DNA from 3 places in the Rahnella sp. BIGb0603 genome. Region 3 is predicted to be linked to each of the others. Evidence: predicted binding sites of a transcription regulator. Region 3 holds the regulator's gene; each other region holds the start of a gene.

What was found. Region 3 encodes CRP, which controls carbon source genes, mostly activating them, when cyclic AMP is high. Its sites were predicted from a motif close to ATGTGANNNNNNTCACAT; they were not measured.
Region 1: a site for CRP is predicted at 4,052-4,069, ahead of idnO (gluconate 5-dehydrogenase). Genes of this name have one in related genera too.
Region 2: a site for CRP is predicted at 1,708-1,725, ahead of udp (uridine phosphorylase). Genes of this name have one in related genera too.

The regions. Positions count from the first base shown of each region.
Region 1 is NZ_JANUEX010000003.1:526,470-533,358, reverse strand. It holds gene M2403_RS10855 (GMC family oxidoreductase) at 1-951, shown strand, start outside; gene M2403_RS10850 (cytochrome c) at 948-2,351, shown strand; gene M2403_RS10845 (SDR family oxidoreductase) at 2,413-3,156, opposite strand; gene idnO (gluconate 5-dehydrogenase) at 3,169-3,933, opposite strand; gene M2403_RS10835 (LacI family DNA-binding transcriptional regulator) at 4,140-5,123, shown strand; gene M2403_RS10830 (MFS transporter) at 5,299-6,654, shown strand; gene M2403_RS10825 (L-fuculose-phosphate aldolase) at 6,712-6,889, opposite strand, start outside.
Region 2 is NZ_JANUEX010000012.1:15,886-22,774, reverse strand. It holds gene katE (catalase HPII) at 1-1,566, shown strand, start outside; gene udp (uridine phosphorylase) at 1,856-2,617, shown strand; gene M2403_RS23325 (DedA family protein) at 2,812-3,339, shown strand; gene rmuC (DNA recombination protein RmuC) at 3,497-5,017, shown strand; gene ubiE (bifunctional demethylmenaquinone methyltransferase/2-methoxy-6-polyprenyl-1,4-benzoquinol methylase UbiE) at 5,165-5,920, shown strand; gene M2403_RS23310 (SCP2 domain-containing protein) at 5,934-6,542, shown strand; gene ubiB (ubiquinone biosynthesis regulatory protein kinase UbiB) at 6,539-6,889, shown strand, end outside.
Region 3 is NZ_JANUEX010000009.1:24,257-31,145, reverse strand. It holds gene M2403_RS20670 (YccS/YhfK family putative transporter) at 1-1,478, opposite strand, end outside; gene crp (cAMP-activated global transcriptional regulator CRP) at 1,540-2,172, opposite strand; gene M2403_RS20660 (OsmC family protein) at 2,535-2,942, shown strand; gene M2403_RS20655 (LysR substrate-binding domain-containing protein) at 2,944-3,855, opposite strand; gene M2403_RS20650 (MFS transporter) at 4,060-5,250, shown strand; gene M2403_RS20645 (amidohydrolase) at 5,266-6,450, shown strand; gene M2403_RS20640 (phosphoribulokinase) at 6,456-6,889, opposite strand, start outside.

The DNA of each region.
Region 1 (6,889 bases), on a different contig from region 3:
GCGATGTACAACGGTATCGCACACGTCGAACGCGCCGAAAACAAAGGCGCCGTGGTGCTGGCCGAGGCCGTGGTTTACAAGATTGATACCGACGAAAATAACAATGTGACGGCGGTTCACTGGCTGGATAATCAGAAAAAATCCCACAAAGCGACCGGCAAAGTGTTCGCGCTGGCTTGTAACGGCATCGAGACTCCGCGTCTGCTGCTGATGGCAGCCAACGACAAAAACCCGAACGGCATCGCCAACTCCTCTGATCACGTGGGCCGTAACATGATGGACCACTCCGGTTTCCACTGTACGTTCATCGCTAAAGAACCGCTGTGGATTGGCCGTGGCCCGGCGCAAAGCAGCTGTCTGGTCGGCCCGCGCGACGGTGATTTCCGCAAAGATTATTCCGCCAACAAAATGATCCTCAACAACATCAGCCGCGTGATCCCGGCAACGTCCAAAGCGTTGCAGATGGGGCTGGTGGGTCAGGAGCTGGACGAAGAAATCCGCCGCCGTTCTATCTTCGGCGTGGACTTGTCCATCAGCCTGGAGCCGTTGCCGGATCCGGATAACCGCCTGACGCTGAGCAAAACCCGTAAAGATCCGCACGGTTTACCCTGCCCGGATATTCATTACGACGTCGGCGATTACGTGCGTAAAGGCGCGGAAGCGGCGCATAAACAACTTGAGCACATCGGCTCGCTGTTTATGGCGGAAGAATTCAACATCACCACCAGCCTGAACGCCAACAACCACATCATGGGTGGCACGATTATGGGCAACGATCCGAAGGATTCCGTGGTGAACGGCGATTGCCGGACTCACGATCATGCCAACCTGTGGTTACCGGGTGGCGGCGCAATCCCGTCGTCCAGCGTAGTGAACAGTACGCTAACCATGGCTGCGCTGGCGCTGAAAGCCGCAGACGATATGTCGAAAAAACTGGCAGGTGCAGCATGAAAAAACTTCTCACCGCCTGCCTGTTAACTGCGTCCCTGAGCGGTTTTGCCGTTGCACAGGACAACGAGGCAGAACTCGTCCGCCAGGGCCAGGAAGTCGCGACGGCCGCAGACTGTCAGGCTTGTCATACGGCACCTGAGGGTGGAAAGCCGTTCGCGGGCGGATATGAAATCCATTCGCCGATGGGCACGATTTACACCACCAACATCACGCCGTCGAAGCAGTTTGGTATCGGGAATTACACCGAAGAACAGTTCACCCGCGCTGTGCGCGAAGGTGTGCGTCCGGACGGTGCAAATCTGTATCCGGCCATGCCGTACACCTCTTACAGCCATATGAGCGATGCCGATATGCACGCGCTGTATGTTTATTTCCAGCAAGGTGTGAAACCGGTCGAACAGCCGAATACTGAAACTGCCCTGCCGTTCCCGTTTAACATGCGTATTGCGATGGCGGGCTGGAATCTGATGTATCTCGACAGCACGCCGTTTAAGCCGGATCCGACCAAAAGTGAGCAATGGAACCGGGGTGCGTATCTGGTGAACGGTGCCGGACACTGCGACACGTGCCATACGCCGCGTAATCTGATGATGGGTTCGGTGACGGATAAACCGCTGGCGGGCGGCATGGTCGGCCCGTGGTACGCGCCGAACATCAGTTCTGATCCGGTCAGCGGCATTGGCAACTGGTCGCAGGCTCAGCTGGTGGAATACCTGAAAACAGGCCGGACCGCCGGGAAAAATCAGGCCGCGGGCGGTATGGCGGAGGCGGTGCAAAACAGTCTGCAATACATGTCTGACACCGATCTGAACGCAATTGCCTACTACCTGAAAAACAGCACGCCGGTTCGCGATCCGCGCGATACACAGGCGGCAGACACCTTCGGTAAGCCGGTAAATGTGGAAGACGGCCTGCGCGGCGCACATCCGTTTAACGCGAATAAAACCATCGACAACGGCGCGGCATTGTTCAGCGGGTATTGCGCCAGCTGCCACCAGCCGGACGGCTCAGGCAGCAAAAATCAGGCGTATCCGTCGCTGTTTAACAACACCGCGACCGGCCTCGGAAATGCGTCTAACCTGATTTCCGCCATTCTTTACGGCGTCGATCGCCAGGTGGGCGACCATCATGTTCTGATGCCAAAATTTGGCGTGGGTTCGTACGTCGGTCAGCTCGACGATCAGCAGATTGCGGATATCTCCAACTATGTGTTGAAAAACTACGGCAACGCAGGCGTTCAGGTCAGCGCGCAGGATGTGGCGGTATTACGCGCAGGCGGCCCGGTGACACTTCTGGCAAAACTGCAACCTTTCATGGCGCCGGCGATGATCATCGGCGTGATCATTCTGCTGGTGCTGATTTTCTGGCTCGGCAGAAAGCGTAAAGTCAGAAAAGCATAATCACGAAAGATGAAATGCAAAACGGCCCGATTCGGGCCGTTTTTTTTGAATGCGAAAAGCGTTACCCCCGTCCGACCAGCGGCATCGCGCTGGCCATCACCGTCATGGTCAGAACGTTGGTGCCCGGCGGCAATCCGGCCATAAAAGCCACGGCTTCACCGACGCGCTCCACCGCAATGACCGGCTCTTCGGCAATATGCCCGTCGGCCTGCATCCTGCCTGCCAGCGCTTTATTGCCCATATCCGTTGCGGCGTTGCCGACGTCAATCTGTCCGCACGCAATATTGAATGCGCGGCCATCAAGTGCCGTGGATTTGGTCAGCCCGGTAATGGCGTGTTTGCTGGCGGTATATGGCGCGGAATTCGGACGCGGCGACAGCGCCGAAACAGAGCCGTTATTGATAATGCGGCCACCCTGCGGAGACTGCTGTTTCATCAGTTTGACCGCCGCCTGCGTACACAAAAATGCGCCGGTCAGATTAGTGTTGATCACCGAAAGCCAGTCTTCCACCGCAAGCTCATCAATGGGCACATCTTTCACGTTATTCCCGGCGTTATTAAACAATAAATCCAGCCGCCCGAAGGTTTCCTGAATATCTGCAAACAGCGCGGCGACCGACTGCGGGCTGGTGACATCCAGCTGACGCGCCACCGCTTGTCCCGGTGCAAACTGTGCCACGGCCTGCGCCAGTTTTTCCGTATTGCGCCCCGCCAGAATGACCGTAAACCCAATACCCGCCAGCGATTTCGCAGCGCTCAGCCCGATACCGCTGCCACCGCCGGTGACCAGTGCGATTTTGCTCATAATTTTCCTATACTAAACGGCGGCCAGCATGCCGCCATCGATAAAGAGTAAATGACCATTCACGAAATCTGACGCCCTGGATGACAGATAAACCGCACCGCCGACCAGCTCTTCCGGGTTGCCCCAGCGCGCGGCTGGCGTGCGTTTGCACAGCCATTCGGAAAACTCTTTGTTATCGACCAGCGCCTGCGTCATGTCGGTTTTGAAATAGCCCGGCGCAATGCCGTTCACCTGAATATTGTAGCGCGCCAGTTCGACGCACATCCCGCGCGTCAGCATTTTCACCGCACCTTTGGAGGCAGCGTACGGCGTAATGGTGTCGCGGCCCAGCTCACTTTGCATCGAACCGATATTGATGATCTTGCCGCGCTCACGCTGGATCATGTAACGCGCAACTGCCTGCGACACCAGGAAAACAGACTTCTGATTCACCGCAATCACGTCGTCCCAGTCTTTTTCCGGGAAATCGGTAAATTTGTGGCGACGCTGGATCCCCGCGTTATTCACCAGCACATCAATCGGGCCAATGGCCTTTTCGATATGGTCAATCGCCTGATTCACTGCCTGGCTGTTCGTGACATCAAATGACACAGCGTGTGCGATAAACCCTTCCGCACGCAGCGCTTCAGCGGCCTTTTGTGTCGATTCCTGCTGCGTGCCGTTGACGATAATTTCCGCCCCGTGCTGCGCCAGCCCTTTCGCCAGCAGGAAACCCAGACCGCGCGTAGAACCGGTGACCAGAATCTTTTTATTATCCAGGGAGAAGAGATTTGTCATGACGTTGGCCTTATTAAAAAGCTGCTTATGAAAAGTTAGCCCCACTACAACGGTTTACCGGCGGCCAAACTGTGATGCAGATCACCTTGGAGGATGTTAAAAAACCCTGTTACTCCCGATGTGATCATCATCATTTTGATAACAATCTCCGGCGCTTTCTGTTTCAATAATCGGGTATATTTTGGGAAATAATCAGGGAAACCCGCATGAGAAACCAGCGCGTGACATTACAGGACATCGCCCAACTGGCGGATGTTACCAAGATGACGGTCAGCCGTTTTCTGCGCACGCCGGAAAAAGTCTCTCCTGAAACCCGCGAACGCATCACCAAAGTCATGGAAGAAGTCGGTTATCCGCTGGAAGAAGCCCGCGGACCGGCCAAAGCGCCGCGCATCGGCATTCTGGTGCCCTCTTTTAACAATCAGATTTTCTCCGATTTGCTGGCCGGTATTGAGTCCGTGACGTCCGCGCAGGGCTACCAGACGCTGGTGGTGAATTATGATTACAGCAAGGACCGCGAAGAAGAGCACATTATCAACCTGCTCGGTTATCAGCTGGCAGGGCTGATCCTCACGGATTCCGTGCATACGCTCAAAGCCGATAAGTATCTGAATGCGGCTGAAATTCCTGTCGCTCAGGTGATGGATCTCGACGATCAGAATGGCCGTATTGCGGTAGGTTTTGATAATCAGCAAGCCGGATATGACATGGCGAATACGCTGCTCGCCAGCGGCAAGGAGCATGCGGTGTATTTCGGTTCGATGTCAGACGCGCGTGACCAGAAACGCTATCAGGGCTACAGCCAGGCAATGACTGAACGCGGGCTGACGCCGGTGCATATCACCCCGAATAAGGTTTCATCGGTGTCTATCGGCGCCGGAATGTTATCGATGGCGCGCCAGCTGTATCCGCACACCAATGCAATTTTGTGTACCAACGACGATATTGCCGTCGGTGTGTTACAGGAATGTCTGAAACTGGGCATCCGCGTCCCGCAGGACATGGCGATTTCAGGTTTTCACGGGCTGGATATCGGGCTGGCGACCACGCCGTTGCTGGCCAGCGTTATTACTCCGCGCTTTGAAATGGGCAAGGTTGTCGCCGAAATATTGCTTAAAAAAATCAAAAAACTGCCGACCATTGAGCGTGTCGATTTGCACTACCGGATTTCCCTCGGTGGCACGATTTAACGTGCCCTTTTCTGCTATTTCCTTCCTGTCATCCTGCATGCCAACTACGGTGCAGGATCACGTTGCAGGTAACACCTTTTCTTAACATAATTCAACGTGACACCTGTCACGAAATACTTTCCTCAAAATGCTTTTATTAGGTCATCGCCGGATACAAGCACACAGAGGAAAGACGATGAATAATAAAATTCCTAAGGCCCGCTGGTTACGTGTAATAGCCCCAATACTTATCGCCTGTATTATTTCCTTCATGGACAGGGTCAATATTAGTTTTGCCATGCCCGGCGGAATGGATGCCGAATTAGGTATCACCGCATCAATGGCCGGTCTGGCTGCCGGTATCTTCTTCATCGGGTATCTGTTTTTACAGGTGCCCGGCGGAAGCCTGGCGGTACACGGCAGCGGCCGTAAATTCATCGCCTGCTCGCTGATTGCATGGGCGGTGATCTCCATTCTGACCGGCTTTATCACTAACCAGTATCAGCTGCTGTTCCTGCGTTTTGCGCTGGGTGTGGCGGAAGGCGGGATGTTGCCGGTGGTGCTGACGATGGTCAGCAACTGGTTCCCGGATAAAGAACGTGGCCGCGCCAATGCGTATGTGCTGATGTTCGCGCCGCTCGGCGGGATGATTACCGCGCCGCTGTCCGGCCTGATCCTGGATACGCTCGACTGGCGCTGGTTGTTCATCATCGAAGGGGCATTATCTTTCGTGGTGATGCTGTTCTGGTGGTTCACCATCAGCGACCGTCCGGAAGAAGCGAAATGGCTGTCTGAGCGCGAACGCGATTATCTGGTCACCGAATTAAACCGTGAACGCGAAGCACTGCGGGCGCTGGCACCGGTCAATAACGCGCCGCTCAAAGAGGTCTTTCGCAATAAATCTATCGTCAAACTGATTGTCATTAACTTCTTCTATCAGACCGGGATTTACGGCTACACGCTGTGGCTGCCGACTATCCTGAAAAACCTCACCGGCGGCGACATGAGTTCAGTCGGCATGCTGGCGATTATCCCTTATGTGGGCACCATGCTGGGGATCCTGGCGATGTCCGTGCTGTCCGATAAAACCGGCAAACGCCGCATGTTTATCGCCCTGCCGTTGTGCGGTTTCGCCGCCTGTCTGGCCGCATCCGTGGCGTTTGGTCACAATATTATGGCGGCCTACGGTTTTCTGGTCGGTGCAGGGTTCTTCCTGCAAGCCGCGACCAGCGCCTTCTGGACCATTCCGGGCAAAGTCACCACGCCGGAAGTGGCAGGCAGCGCACGCGGCGTGATTAACGGTCTGGGGAATCTGGGCGGTTTCTGCGGTCCGTATCTGGTCGGCGTGTTAGTCAGTCTGTACGGTCAGAGCACGGCGATTTATGCACTGGTCGCATCCCTGCTGATTGCCGCGCTGGTGACTACGCTGTTGCCGAAAGAGTGCGATATGGCGCTGATCCCGGGGGCAAAAGCCAAGGCCATGGCGGATGAATATGCCCGCGCCAAAAAAGCCCGCAAACTCCAGCAAATGGAAGCGCAGGGCGTGAACTGATTACTTTTGGATCCCCTGATGCCCGCCATATTCTGACGGGCATTTTTATTTCAGCCTTCAGGCTTCTTCCCGCGTAATAATTCCGTAGTGATGGAATTTATTCAGTACCGCTTCCATCGCTTCATCCGACAGAACCGGTACTTCCGGCGTCACCGGCAGCAGCATCAGATAAAGCCTCGCCAGCACTTCAACTTCCTGCGCCAGCCAGAGCGCTTTCTGCAAATTACTGCCGCAG
Region 2 (6,889 bases), on a different contig from region 3:
AGCGCGCATGACTCCTTCTGGGACTATGTTTCCCTCCAGCCCGAAACGCTGCATAACGTTTTTTGGGCGATGTCTGACCGGGGCATTCCGCGCAGTTACCGCACGATGGAAGGTTTCGGGATCCACACTTTCCGCTTTGTGAATGCCAAAGGGAAAGCGACGTTTGTCCGTTTTCACTGGAAACCGCTGGCGGGTAAGGCTTCTCTGTTGTGGGACGAGGCACAGAAACTGGCGGGAAAAGATGCCGATTTCCACCGGCGCGATTTGTGGGAGGCCATCGAAGCCGGCGATTATCCCGAATATGAACTGGGCGTTCAGCTGATCCCGGAAGAAGACGAATTCAAGTTTGATTTCGATTTGCTCGACCCTACCAAGCTGATCCCTGAAAAACTGGTGCCGGTGGAGCTTGTCGGGAAAATGGTGCTCAACCGTAATCCGGACAACTATTTCGCGGAAACCGAGCAGGTCGCTTTCCATCCGGGACATGTTGTGCCCGGCATTGATTTTACAAATGATCCGCTGTTGCAGGGGCGTTTGTTCTCTTACACCGATACGCAAATCAGCCGTCTGGGCGGGCCGAATTTCCATGAAATCCCGATTAACCGGCCAACCTGTCCGTACCATAACTTCCAGCGTGACGGGATGCACCGGCAGGATGTAGATACCAATCCGGCGAATTACGAGCCGAATTCCATCAACAATAACTGGCCGCGAGAAACGCCACCGGCTGCGTCCGGAGGCGGATTTGAAAGTTACCCTGAGCGTATTGATGCTGAAAAAATTCGGCAGCGAAGTGAATCCTTCGCAGAATACTATGCGCATCCGCGCCTGTTCTGGCTGAGTCAGACGCCAGTGGAGCAGGATCATATCGCCGGAGCATTCTCCTTTGAGTTGTCCAAAGTGGTTCGGCCGTATATTCGCGAACGCGTGGTGGATTTGCTGGCGCACGTTGACCAGACTCTGGCGGCCATCGTCGCGAAAAATCTGGGCATCACACTTTCCGCGCAGACAAGAAAGGTTAAGCCTCCGAAACCGGTTAATGGTCTGGAAGCCGATCCATCACTGAGTTTGTACGCCAGCGGAAAAGGGACGATAAAAGGGCGTCAGGTGGCCGTGCTGCTGGGCGAAGGCGTCAACGCGGCTGATGTGCTGGAAACCTTGCAGGCGTTACAGGCTGCCGGTGTTCATCCCAAACTTCTGGCCAGCCATTTGGGAAATGTAATTGCCGATGATGGTTCGGCATTGCCAGTAGACGCCACGTTTGCCGGTTCGCCGTCGATTACCGTGGACGCTGTTATTGTGCCTCACGGCCACATTGATGCTTTGCTGATGAACGGCGATTCCCGTCATTATGTGCTTGAAGCCTATAAACATTTGAAAGTTATCGGGCTGAGCGGAGACGCCCGTCGCTTTAAACCGCTGCTTGGGCTGACGGATGACGTACCGGAGGACGGGATTATCGAGGGCGAAAAGGCGGAAGGAAAATTGCTGAAAGAGTTCCTGAAAGAAATGGCTAAACATCGCGTCTGGTCGCGTAGTGCGGCAGCCGGAGCGGTTCCGGCCTGACTTGAATTTTTATCAGCCTCACTGGCAGGCGGCGTCATTCATCAGTGATATGGCAACGCCTGCTTTTATTTTTCCGTTCGGGAAAATACTTCATCCTGCAAAGTATCAGTCTGGTTAAAATTTCGGCGTAATACATTTAATTTGTGATTTATGTCACAAATTAAATGTATGCGTGATTCTTGTTGTTACATCATAGTGACTGCCGTCACGAAATAACGTCACAATGTTCAGTACAGTTGCCGGGTGTTCCTCCTGCCAATAAATGACCTTACATACAGAGGAGTTTGTTATGTCTCAGCCTGAAGTTTTCCATCTTGGCCTGGCCAAAAAAGATTTAAACGGTGCCACGCTGGCGATTGTTCCCGGCGACCCGGAACGCGTGGAGAAAATTGCCAAACTGATGGAGAACCCGGTGCGTCTGGCTTCTCATCGCGAATTTACCTCATGGCGTGCTGAGCTTGACGGCAAATCTGTGATCGTTTGTTCAACCGGTATCGGCGGCCCGTCTACGTCCATCGCGGTGGAAGAGCTGGCACAGCTGGGCATCCGGACTTTCCTGCGCGTAGGTACGACCGGCGCTATTCAGCCGCACATCAATGTGGGCGATGTTCTGGTCACAACGGCTGCTGTTCGTCTTGATGGCGCGAGCCTGCACTTTGCACCGATGGAATTCCCGGCTGTCGCCGATTTCGCCTGTACCACGGCGCTGGTCGCGGCGGCAGAATCTGTTGGCGCTGCAACGCACATCGGCGTAACCGCGTCTTCTGACACCTTCTATCCGGGTCAGGAACGTTACGACACCTTCTCTGGCCGCGTTGTTCGTCGCTTCAAAGAATCGATGAAAGAATGGCAGGAAATGGGCGTGATGAACTATGAGATGGAATCCGCCACACTGTTGACCATGTGTGCAAGCCAGGGCCTGCGCGCAGGTATGGTTGCCGGTGTTATCGTAAACCGCACGCAGCAGGAAATTCCTGACGCGGAAACGATGAAAAAGACCGAAAGCCACGCGGTGAAAATCGTTGTAGAAGCCGCTCGTCGCCTGATCTAAAAAATACTAAAACAAACACATCACATCTGTGGGCTGCCTCTGGCGGCCCATTTTTTTGTCCCGATAATCAGATCTGTTAAGGTCGTGTTAGTAAAGTGTCTGGAATAATTTATCAATCCGGCTATTTATCTGCTGATAAAAAACTGCTGATAAAAAGCCGCTGGCACAAAACCGCTGACAAAAGGAACTGCTTTTTGACTGTTCACGACATTCTGGATTACACAACGACCTTTATTCGCGCACATCAGGTGTGGGCTGCGCCCATCGTCTTCTTTCTGGCTTTTGGTGAGTCTCTGGCATTTCTTTCCTTGTTGCTTCCTGCGACGTTTATCTTATTAGGGCTGGGAGCGCTGATTGGCGAAACCGGTATTCCTTTCTGGCCCATCTGGGCCGCTGCCGCGGCGGGTGCTTTCTTCGGCGACTGGCTTTCTTATTGGGTCGGCAACCATTTTCAGGACAGAGTGGGCAACTTCTGGCCGTTCTCCCGCCATCCGCAAATGCTGATCCGCGGGCATGCATTCTTTGAAAAATGGGGCATGCCGGGCGCGTTTATCGGCCGCTTTTTTGGTCCGTTGCGCGCCGTAGTGCCGCTGGTAGCGGGGATATGTGGCATGCCAAAGAAATATTTCCAGATTGCCAACGTGACCTCCGCACTGATCTGGGCATTCGGCATTCTGGCGCCGGGCGCTTTTGGCATCCAATGGCTGAGCCGCTGGTTCTGAATCCTGCGCTGCATCGCTGAAGTCTTCAAGCGGCGCGGGCGGGAGAAATTCCTTTTTGGAAGACGTCTCGCAAAGGCGTCATGCCCCTGAAAATAGACTGGACATCCATACAGCCTGCTATTACCGTGACCGCAAGTGATTTTAAGAAGGAATGCGCGTGGATATCAGTATTTTGTACGCCCTGGGCGCAGGGCTAATCGGCCTGTTATTCGGCTGGCTGGTCGCCAGTTTGCGGCAACAGCGGCAGCAGGCGGAGTACGAAACACAGCGCCGGTTGCTGGAGCATTCGCTGGAGCAAATGAAGGCGGAAAATGACGCGCACAAAAATGAGCGACAAGCCGTTCAGCAGCAAATGCGTGAAGCGGAACTTGAGCTGCGCAAATTGCACAGCGCGGCGGCAGCCAGCCAGGAGAAATTGCAATTGCTGGCTCACTGGCAAAATGAATGCGAGCAGCTGAACCAGGAATTACGTGCCCAGCGTGAAATTAACAGCGCTCAGGAAGCCGAGCTGCGCGAGGTTTCTACGCGGCTGGACGAAACGCGCATGGCGGCAGAAGACAAACAGCGCCTGCTGATCAACAGCGAACAGCGCCTGAGCAGCCAGTTTGAAAATCTGGCTAACCGTATTTTTGAACAAAATGGTCGCCGGGCCGACGAACAGAACAAGCAAAGCCTGGATAAACTTCTGCTGCCGTTGCGCGAGCAGCTTGATGGTTTCCGCCGTCAGGTGCAGGACAGTTTTGGTCAGGAAGCCCGTGAACGTCACACGCTGGCGCACGAAATCCGTAACCTGCAACAACTGAACGTTGAGATGGCGCGTGAAGCGGTGAACCTCACCAAAGCGCTGAAAGGCGATAATAAAACGCAGGGGAACTGGGGCGAAGTGGTGCTCAGCCGCGTGCTGGAAGCGTCCGGCCTGCGCGAAGGTTACGAATATCAGACGCAGGTCAGCGTTCAGGTTGATACGAACAGCCGAATGCAGCCCGATGTGGTGGTGCGTCTGCCGCAGAATAAAGACGTGGTGATCGACGCGAAGATGACGCTGGTGGCCTACGAGCGTTACTTCAACAGTGAAGATGACAGCGAGCGTGAAGCGGCGCTGAATGAGCATATCGCGTCCGTTCGCGGCCATATCCGTTTGCTGGGTCGTAAGGATTATCAGCAGCTTCCCGGTTTGCGCAGCCTTGATTACGTCCTGATGTTTATCCCCGTTGAACCCGCTTTTTTACTGGCTATCGACCGGGAGCCAGAATTGATCAGCGAAGCACTGCGTCACAATATTATGCTTGTCAGCCCGACAACGCTGCTGGTGGCTTTGCGTACAATCAGTAATTTATGGCGCTATGAGCATCAGAGCCAGAACGCCAAACGCATTGCCGATCGCGCCGCCCGTTTGTATGACAAGCTGCGGTTGTTCGTGGATGACATGGAGTCGATGGGACAAAGCCTCGACAAAGCGCAGGGAAGTTATCGCTCCGCGATGAATAAACTCACGCAAGGCCGTGGTAATCTTATCGGGCAGGTTGAAAGTTTCCGTGCTCTGGGGGTCGAAGTTAAACGGCCTATCAGCCCCTGTCTGGCTGAGATAGCGAAAGCGGAAAATGAACCAGAAGATACCGCATCTCTGCCCGATATCTCTGATGCGGAAGAAGAACAGGCGCTGAACCCGCGTGAATAATTAAAGCTGGCAAAGGTTTCCACTGGGTCGGACTGATTCAATAAGTGAATCTTTGCAATATGTTGAATCACCATCGGTGATGGGGCTTTCTAACGGGTTCTGGTACACTTCTCCCCAAGAGTTTGACTGAAAAAGCAGGCATAAATAATGGAAAAGCAGACGCAGGAAACCACCCATTTCGGTTTTCGTACAGTAGCCAAAGATGAGAAGCAGGAAATGGTGGCGGAAGTCTTCCATTCCGTTGCGGCAAAATATGATTTGATGAATGACCTGATGTCTTTCGGCATTCATCGCATCTGGAAACGTTTCACCATTGATTGCAGCGGTGTGCGTCAGGGCCAGCGTGTGCTGGATCTGGCCGGTGGCACCGGCGATCTGACCGCGAAGTTCTCCCGTCTGGTGGGCGAAAAAGGCGAAGTTGTGCTGGCAGATATTAACGACTCCATGCTGAAGATGGGCCGCGAAAAGCTGCGTAATCTCGGCATTGTGGGCAACGTTAATTATGTTCAGGCCAACGCTGAAGCTCTGCCTTTCCCTGATAATTATTTCGACTGCATCACCATTTCTTTCGGTCTGCGTAATGTGACTGAAAAAGAAAAAGCGCTGCGTTCGATGTTCCGCGTGCTCAAGCCGGGTGGCCGTCTGCTGGTTCTGGAATTCTCCAAACCGGTTTTGAAACCGCTGAGCAAAGCTTACGACACCTACTCTTTTCATATTTTGCCGCGCATTGGCGAACTGGTTGCACAAGACGCTGAAAGTTATCGCTATCTGGCCGAATCCATCCGTATGCACCCTGATCAGGAAACCCTGAAAGGCATGATGGCGGATGCAGGTTTTGAGAATGTGACGTATCACAATCTGACCGGTGGCATTGTTGCGCTGCATCGGGGTTTCAAATTCTGATATGAGTATGCCGATGTTGTTAACGCCGTTGCTGACTGCCGCTATCGAGACGCCGCTTAATTTTCTGCTTTTCAAAGATCGCAGCATGAAGGCGGCGCGCACGCGTCTGGCAGGCAAAGTTTTACGTGTTGAACTACAGGAACTGAGTGCACCGCTGACGTTTGTTTTCAGCGAGCAAAAAATCGATGTGCTCGGACAATGGGAAGGTGTGGCCGATTGCACCGTTACTTCACGGATTTCATCGCTGCAAAAATTACGCGATCGCCAGCTGTTGTCGCCAATGATGCGCAGTGGCGAACTGGTGGTCGATGGTGATATTTCCGTGGTTCAGCAGTTTTCTGCATTGCTGGATATGGCTGAATTCGAGCCCGCAGAATTCCTGGCCCCTTATATCGGTGATATTGCCTCTCAGGGATTAAGTCAGGCGGTTCAGGGCGGTTTCCGTTTTCTGCAAAAAGGCCTTAAGCACCAGCAAAGCTATTTAGCGCAAACCCTGACCGAAGAGTGGAAAATGGCACCCGGTTCGCTGGAAGTGGTCTGGTTTAGCGATGAAGTCTCTGCACTGGTGCGGGAACTGGATGCGCTGGATAGACGTATCGAAAAACTGGAGGGTAAACCGTGACGCCTAGGGAAATGCGACGTTTATATCTGATCATCCGCATGTTTCTGATCTATGGCCTTGACGAACTCATCCCTAAAATCCGCTTAACGCTGCCGCTGCGCATTGGTCGTTATCTTTTTTTCTGGTTGCCTAATCGTCATAAAGAAAAGCCGTTGGGCGAGCGTATGCGTATGGCGCTGGAAGAACTGGGGCCGGTATGGATCAAGTTCGGGCAGATGATGTCAACGCGCCGTGACCTTTTCCCTCCTCAGATTGCCGATCAGCTTGCTTTGCTTCAGGACCACGTTCCGCCTTTTGATGGCGCAAAAGCGCGTCAGCAAATTGAAGTGGCGCTCGGTGGTCCGGTG
Region 3 (6,889 bases):
GTATCTATCAGCCGTGGTACGAGAAAATGTACGCCATTCATCGCCAGCAGTTGCAGGGTATACACGGCTGTCACTGTCATACCTACCATTGCCAGCCCGTAGTTTTTGCGTAAAACCGTGTAGGACAACAAAGTAATCAGCAGCATGCAGAGCAACGTGGTGCTTTCGGGTAATTCCAGCTTCAGCAATCCGGATGCAATCAGTAATCCGGCCAGCGTCCCCAGCGCACGATGCTGGATACGTACGCGCGTGGCGTTATAGCCGTTCTGGCTGACCAGCATGATGGTCAGCAAAATCCAGTAGGGCTTGGGCAGATTGAAAAACAGACCAAGGCTGCTGCCAATCGCCAGGATGATGCCCAGCCGGGCAGCATTGCGCAGCGCGACCGATTTAAAGGAAAGATAACTTTTCAATGCCGGCCAGAAAGGTAAGCGGGGCTGAGTGTTCATCAGATCGCGTCGGTACAGCGGACGTTGTGTCCGCAATAAACGCGCAATGCGGCTGAAATGGTAATAGCAAAATTGACCGACCGGATTCTCCGGATTGCGCGCGGCGATTTTCTCCAGCGCGGCCAGTTCGTTGGCCATCGTAAATCGCCCGGATAAACGGTGATAAAGAATGTCATCAGCGATGACCCGCAGACGGGCGGAGATCACCTGCGCATTACGTCGTATAACCGCTTCGGCGTGGCTTTCTTCCACCAGCTTTTGCACTTCTTCCGGCTGATGCAGGCTCACCGTGATGTGTTCCTGCAAATCGAGTGCGACCTGAAAACGCTGGAACAGTCGCTTATGGTGATGATGATGTCCGTGTTGCGGCAGCATGTGCAGTTGCTGATAAAGCAGGGCAATCAGATCGATAACCTGTTGCTGACGCGCCAGCAGTGGCGGTAGCGCGGTTTCAGGATCGGTGTGTTGCGTCAGCAGGCTGTATTTCGCCTCGAAGTAATCTGCCAGTTGCAGATAGAGCTGGCTGAGGGTTTCGCGCATCGGTTGTTCTTTTGAAATACGAAACCACGCCCAGTTAAAGATACCGTACCAGGCGGTGCCTGCGGCGAACAGCGCCGGAGCTTGCCACATCGGACGCAGACCCACCATGCTCAGCGTGAAGATGGTCGCCACCAGCGCACCGGGCAACAGACGCGCATGCAGCGGGCTGATTTCACCGGTCACGCCCAGCAGTAACGCCAGCGACAGCATGATGAGCGGCAGGGGAATGTGCCAGCTTTCCAGCATCACTTGCAGCAGAATGCTGCTCAGGGCAAAAAGCGTGCCGCCGACCATCAGACGTTTGAAAAAGCGTTTGTGTGGCGTATCCAGACCCGCGACATTGCAGCAGGCGGGACACAGAGAGAACAGCAGACCCATTTGCAGATTGCCAAAAAGCCAGCAAATGCCAACAGGCAGGCACAACACCAGCGTCTGGCGCAGCGCGTAGTTAACTTCGGGATGATAGAACAGTCTTCGCCATAGCGTCATGCGTAAAGCTTAGCCCATAAAAAAGGCGCGACAGTTAGCTGTCGCGCCAATTTCTGAGGGATTAACGTGTGCCGTAAACGACAATCGTTTTACCGTGTGCGGAGATCAGGCTTTGATCTTCCAGCATTTTGAGAATACGTCCGACTGTTTCACGTGAACAACCGACGATTTGGCCGATTTCCTGACGGGTTATCTTGATTTGCATCCCGTCCGGATGGGTCATTGCATCAGGCTGTTTAGCCAGATTAAGCAAAGTTTGCGCGATACGGCCTGTTACGTCGAGGAAGGCAAGATTGCCGACTTTCTCTGACGTCACTTGCAGACGGTTTGCCATCTGCGCGGAAAGACGCATCAGAATATCCGGGTTTACCTGAATCAGCTGGCGGAATTTTTTATAAGAAATTTCAGCCACTTCGCAGGCAGTTTTAGCACGCACCCAGGCACTGCGTTCCTGCCCTTCTTCGAAGAGTCCCAGCTCGCCGATGAAGTCACCTTGGTTAAGGTATGACAGTATCATTTCTTTGCCTTCTTCATCTTTAATCAGGACGGCAACCGACCCTTTCACGATGTAGTACAGCGTTTCGGCTTTTTCACCTTGGTGAATCAGCGTACTTTTAGAAGGATACTTATGTATATGACAGTGAGACAGGAACCATTCGAGAGTCGGGTCTGTTTGTGGCTTGCCGAGAACCATTTGCTATTATCCTCTGTTGTTATCGCTGCCCAAAATCACAGGGCTCAGAGTTCCCTGTACGGCACTTACTTTAAAAAGCGCCCTTTCAGCATATAACTCCCCAGAAATGCTGCAAGCGGATGTCGGAGTGAAACAGCCTGATTATTGCTGTTAACACCGTGGGTTCTGTTCTTAAACCGCAAAAACCGTCACCGCAATTTACTGGAAAGTATGTTTCGGCTTTGTTTGTAACACAGGTTTGCAATGCTGTCTTCTGTTGTCTCGCTTCAGCATGATGGCGATCGGGTTACGTTGCCAGTTTTTGGGTGAAAGGGTAGTCTGAGGGGAAAATTTGACGAATTTATCCACCGGGAGAAGAGCACATGCACGCACGCGTAAAATGGGTAGAAGGGCTGACGTTTTTAGGTGAGTCAGCGTCGGGCCATCAGATCACAATGGATGGTAATGCGGGCGACAAAGCCCCGAGCCCGATGGAAATGTTGCTGATGTCGGCGGGCGGTTGCAGCGCGATTGATGTAGTGTCTATTTTGCAAAAAGGCCGCAACGACGTGCGTGACTGCGAAGTGAAACTGACGTCTCAGCGCCGCGAAGAAGCACCGCGTCTGTTCACGCACATCAACCTGCATTTCATCGTCACCGGCAAAGACCTGACGGATAAAATTGTGGAACGCGCAGTCAGCCTGTCTGCGGAAAAATATTGCTCCGTTTCCCTGATGCTGGGCAAAGCCGCGACAATCACCCACAGTTTTGAAGTAGTGAACGCCGAATAAGTCACGACCAGTGGTACGACTGGCACTGACTTCGCAGTAAATCCAGAAATCGCCGCGCGGCAAACGTCAGCGGCGATTTCTGCGAATAGAGCACGCAATATTCCGCTTCCGGCAGCGTATCGATATTGAGCAGGCAAAGCCTGTCCTGTAAGCCGAACGGCGCGCGCATGGCCTTCGCCACAATCGTCAGATAATCCGACTGCAACACCATATTCAGCCCGCACACTACCGAATCCGTTCTTACCGGCGTTTCCCCGGCTGGTGCGTTAAAGCCGTTCATCGAAAGCTGAATCTGCTGGTAGTAACCCATATCCGTTTCCGGCAACACCCAGCGCGCGCATTGCAATTCGTCGAGCGTGGTGGCATCTGCCAGCGGATGGCCTTGCCGCGCAATCACGCCAAAAGGGGCGCTAAACAGCGGCTCACGCACCAAATCCTCCAGCGGAAAACCCGGCCCGGCGGTCCCGACGGCAAAATCGAGTTTCCCTTCACGCAGCGCCGGTAACAGCGTCGAAAGCTGGCCTTCTTTAATCAGCAGTTTGGACTGGGGAAATTGCGTTTTGAACGCTTCACTGAGGGCCGGAAATACCGTCAGCGCCAGCAGTGATGAAAACCCGATAGCCACCGAACCCTGCGAATACTGATTAATCTGCCGGATCTCATCCGCCGCGCGTTCAAGTTCTTCGAGAATAAACTGCATGCGCTGCGCAAAGGCACGGCCGGTTTCCGTCAGCGCCATGCCCTGATTGCCGCGCACGATAAGCTGAGTTTCAAGCGTTTGTTCCAGTTCCCGCAAGGTTCTGCTGACCGCGGGCTGCGACTGATTCATCGCCCGCGCCGCGCCGCGAATACTGCCGCTGCGGATAACCTGCTGGAAAACCTTGAGTTGCTGCAATTTCGGTAAATAACGCATGTCGCCTCGCTTGAAAGCCCTATCAGTAAAAAGCATCACCCGCCCAAAAATTGCATCTTATGGCAAACCTGTAAAGCTGATAGCTTCAGATTTGGAATAAATAATGCGTTGTTATTCAGTTGATTACGTGATGCATGTCGCATTTTACTTTTCGCCCGACAGTGAGAACTTCTGACGCGGTGATAACAAAAAGGGATATCCGCTATGAAAAGTCGTTCCCTGATGATCTTCCTGCTGTTCGTCGGTTATGCGGTGGTGTATATCGACAAAACGGTGATGGGGTTCGCGCTGCTGCCGATTGAGCGCGAATTTAACCTGCAACCAGAGCAGCTGGGTTACATCACCGGCATTTTCTTCCTGGCCTATTCGCTGTTTCAGATCCCCGCTGGCTGGCTGAATGACCGCTTCGGCTACAAAAAAGTACTTGTTATCTCGCTGTTTTTGCTAGGCGGATTCGCGCTCTGCTTCGGTTTGCTGGGATTCGGCCTCGGTTTGCTGGTGACGTTTCGCTTTCTCTCCGGCGTCGGGCATTCCGGTTATCCGTGTTCCTGCGCCAAAGCGGTGGTCTCGAATTTTGATGTCGGGCAGCGCACTTTCGCGCAGTCCGTATTGCTGTCATCCGCCGGTCTGGCGATGACAGCCGGGCCGCTGATTGCGGTGTACGCACTCGATACGCTCGGCTGGCGCGGATCTTTCTCTATTCTCGGCCTGCTGGCGTTTGCGATTGCCGTTGCGATTATCATTTTTGTGCCGAACCCTCCGAAAGCAAAAGCCCGTGACGGCGTAGCGACCGGCTACCGTGAGCTGCTTAAAAATCCGATTGTCGTGCTGCTGTTCGTGTCGATTTTCTGCATCAACATTCCGTCTTACGGCCTGATGGCGTGGCTGCCTAAATATCTGGTTCAACAGCGCGGAATGTCGCTGGACGTTTCCGGGCTGGTGGTCGCCACCGGCGGAATGGGGATCTGGATTTCCTCGCTCGCGACCGGCTGGCTGGTCGGCCGTTATATGCAGGGCAAAGAGCCGAAAGTGATTTTTTGCAGCGCACTGCTCAGCGCGCTGTGCATCTGGCTGGTCTACACCTCCGGGTCGGCGGTGACTGCCGGGCTGTTCCTGTTCCTCGGCTATATCTTCCTGATGGCGGCATTTGTCACGGTGTTTACGCTGCCGATGAAACGCCTGCCGCCGGAAGTGATGGGTGCCGCAATGGGGATTATCAATACCGGCGGAACGCTCGGCGGATTCGTGGCGCCGATTGCGATGGGCTATCTGATCACCGTGACGCACGGGTATTTTTCGACATTTGTTTTTCTGGCGCTGGCGATGGTGGTTGCCGGGCTGGCGATTTTGCCGCTGACCCTGAAAGCGCGCGCAGCGTTGCGCGACGTGGCATAACTGAGGAGAAGTCTGATGACATTAAATTTTGAAGCGATGCTGGCGGAAGTCAAAACGGATGTTTTGCGCTGGCGCAGACATATTCATGCGCATCCTGAGCTCTCATTTCAGGAACATAAAACGGCGGATTACATTGCGGAACAGCTGGAAAGTTTTGGCGGCCTGACCCTGACGCGGCTGACGCCCAACAGCGTGGTTGCCGATCTTAAAGGCGCTTATCCGGGGCCGATGTATGCGCTGCGGGCGGATATCGACGCCCTGCCGATTCAGGAAGAAAACGATGAGCCGTTTTGTTCGACGGTGCCGGGTGTCATGCATGCCTGTGGCCATGACGCGCACACCTCGATGTTATTGGGTGCGGCGAAAGTGCTGACGCAATGTCAGTCCGCGCTGCACGGCTCGGTGCGGTTTATCTTCCAGCATGCGGAAGAGTTGCCGCCGGGCGGGGCGCAGGAACTGGTGGATTTAGGTGTGCTCGACGGCGTGGAGAAAATCTTCGGCCTGCACGTTATGCCGAATTCTCCGACGGGCGAGGTTGGCCTGAAAGAGGGCGTGTTCTGTGCGTCCACCGATAACTTCGACATCACGATTACCGGCAAAGGCGGACACGGTTCGATGCCGCATTTGTGCATTGATCCGGTGGTGATTGGCGCGGAAGTGGTGACGGCGCTGCAAAACGTCGTGGCGCGCCGCATCGATCCGCTTCAGGTGCCGGTGCTGACCATCGCCACCTTCCAGAGCGGGGAGAGTTATAACGTCATTCCGGAACGCGTGAAACTCGCCGGAACATTGCGCACCCATCACAGCAGTGTGCGCGAGCAGGTTCCGTTGCTGATGGAACAGATTATTTCGGGGATTACGGCGGCGCACGGTGCGACATACGAACTGCGCTGGACGCGCGGCTATGTGAACGGTGATAACCACCCTGAGGCCTGTGCGATTGCGCGTCAGGTGATCGAAAAAACGCTGGGGCCACAGGCGCTGCGCGAAGTCACTCAGCCGCTGTTCGGTGGTGAGGATTTCTCTTCCTATCAGCAAAAAGTACCGGGTTGCTTCCTGTTTATTGGCAGCGGGAATGAAAAAATTGGCGCGACTTACGGTGTGCATAATCCGCGTTTTCGCCTCGATGAAGAGGCGTTACAGATTGGCGTCGCACTGCATGTCGGGTTTATCCGTCAGTTGCTGATGAACGACGCCTGAGTTCGTTACTCGATTTTTTTACCTTCCATCAGGCGCTGCACCAGCGGCGCCATAATCAGCTCCATCGCCAGTCCCATTTTCCCGCCCGGTACGACCAGTGTTTTAATGTGCGAGATAAACGAGCCCTGCAACATCGCCAGCAGATACGGGAAATCAATGTCATCGAGTCCCTGGAAATGGATCACCACAAAGCTTTCATCCAGTGACGGAATGGCTTTGGCAGCAAACGGGTTGGAAGTATCGATTGTCGGCACGCGCTGAAAATTGATGTGCGTGCGGGAAAACTGCGGTGTGATGTAGTTGATGTAGTCGTCCATCGAACGCACTACGGAATCCATCACCGCCTCACGGGAATGCCCGCGCTCGCCGGTATCGCGCACCAGTTTCTGGATCCACTCAAGGTTAACGATGGGCACCACGCCGACCAGCAGATCGACCT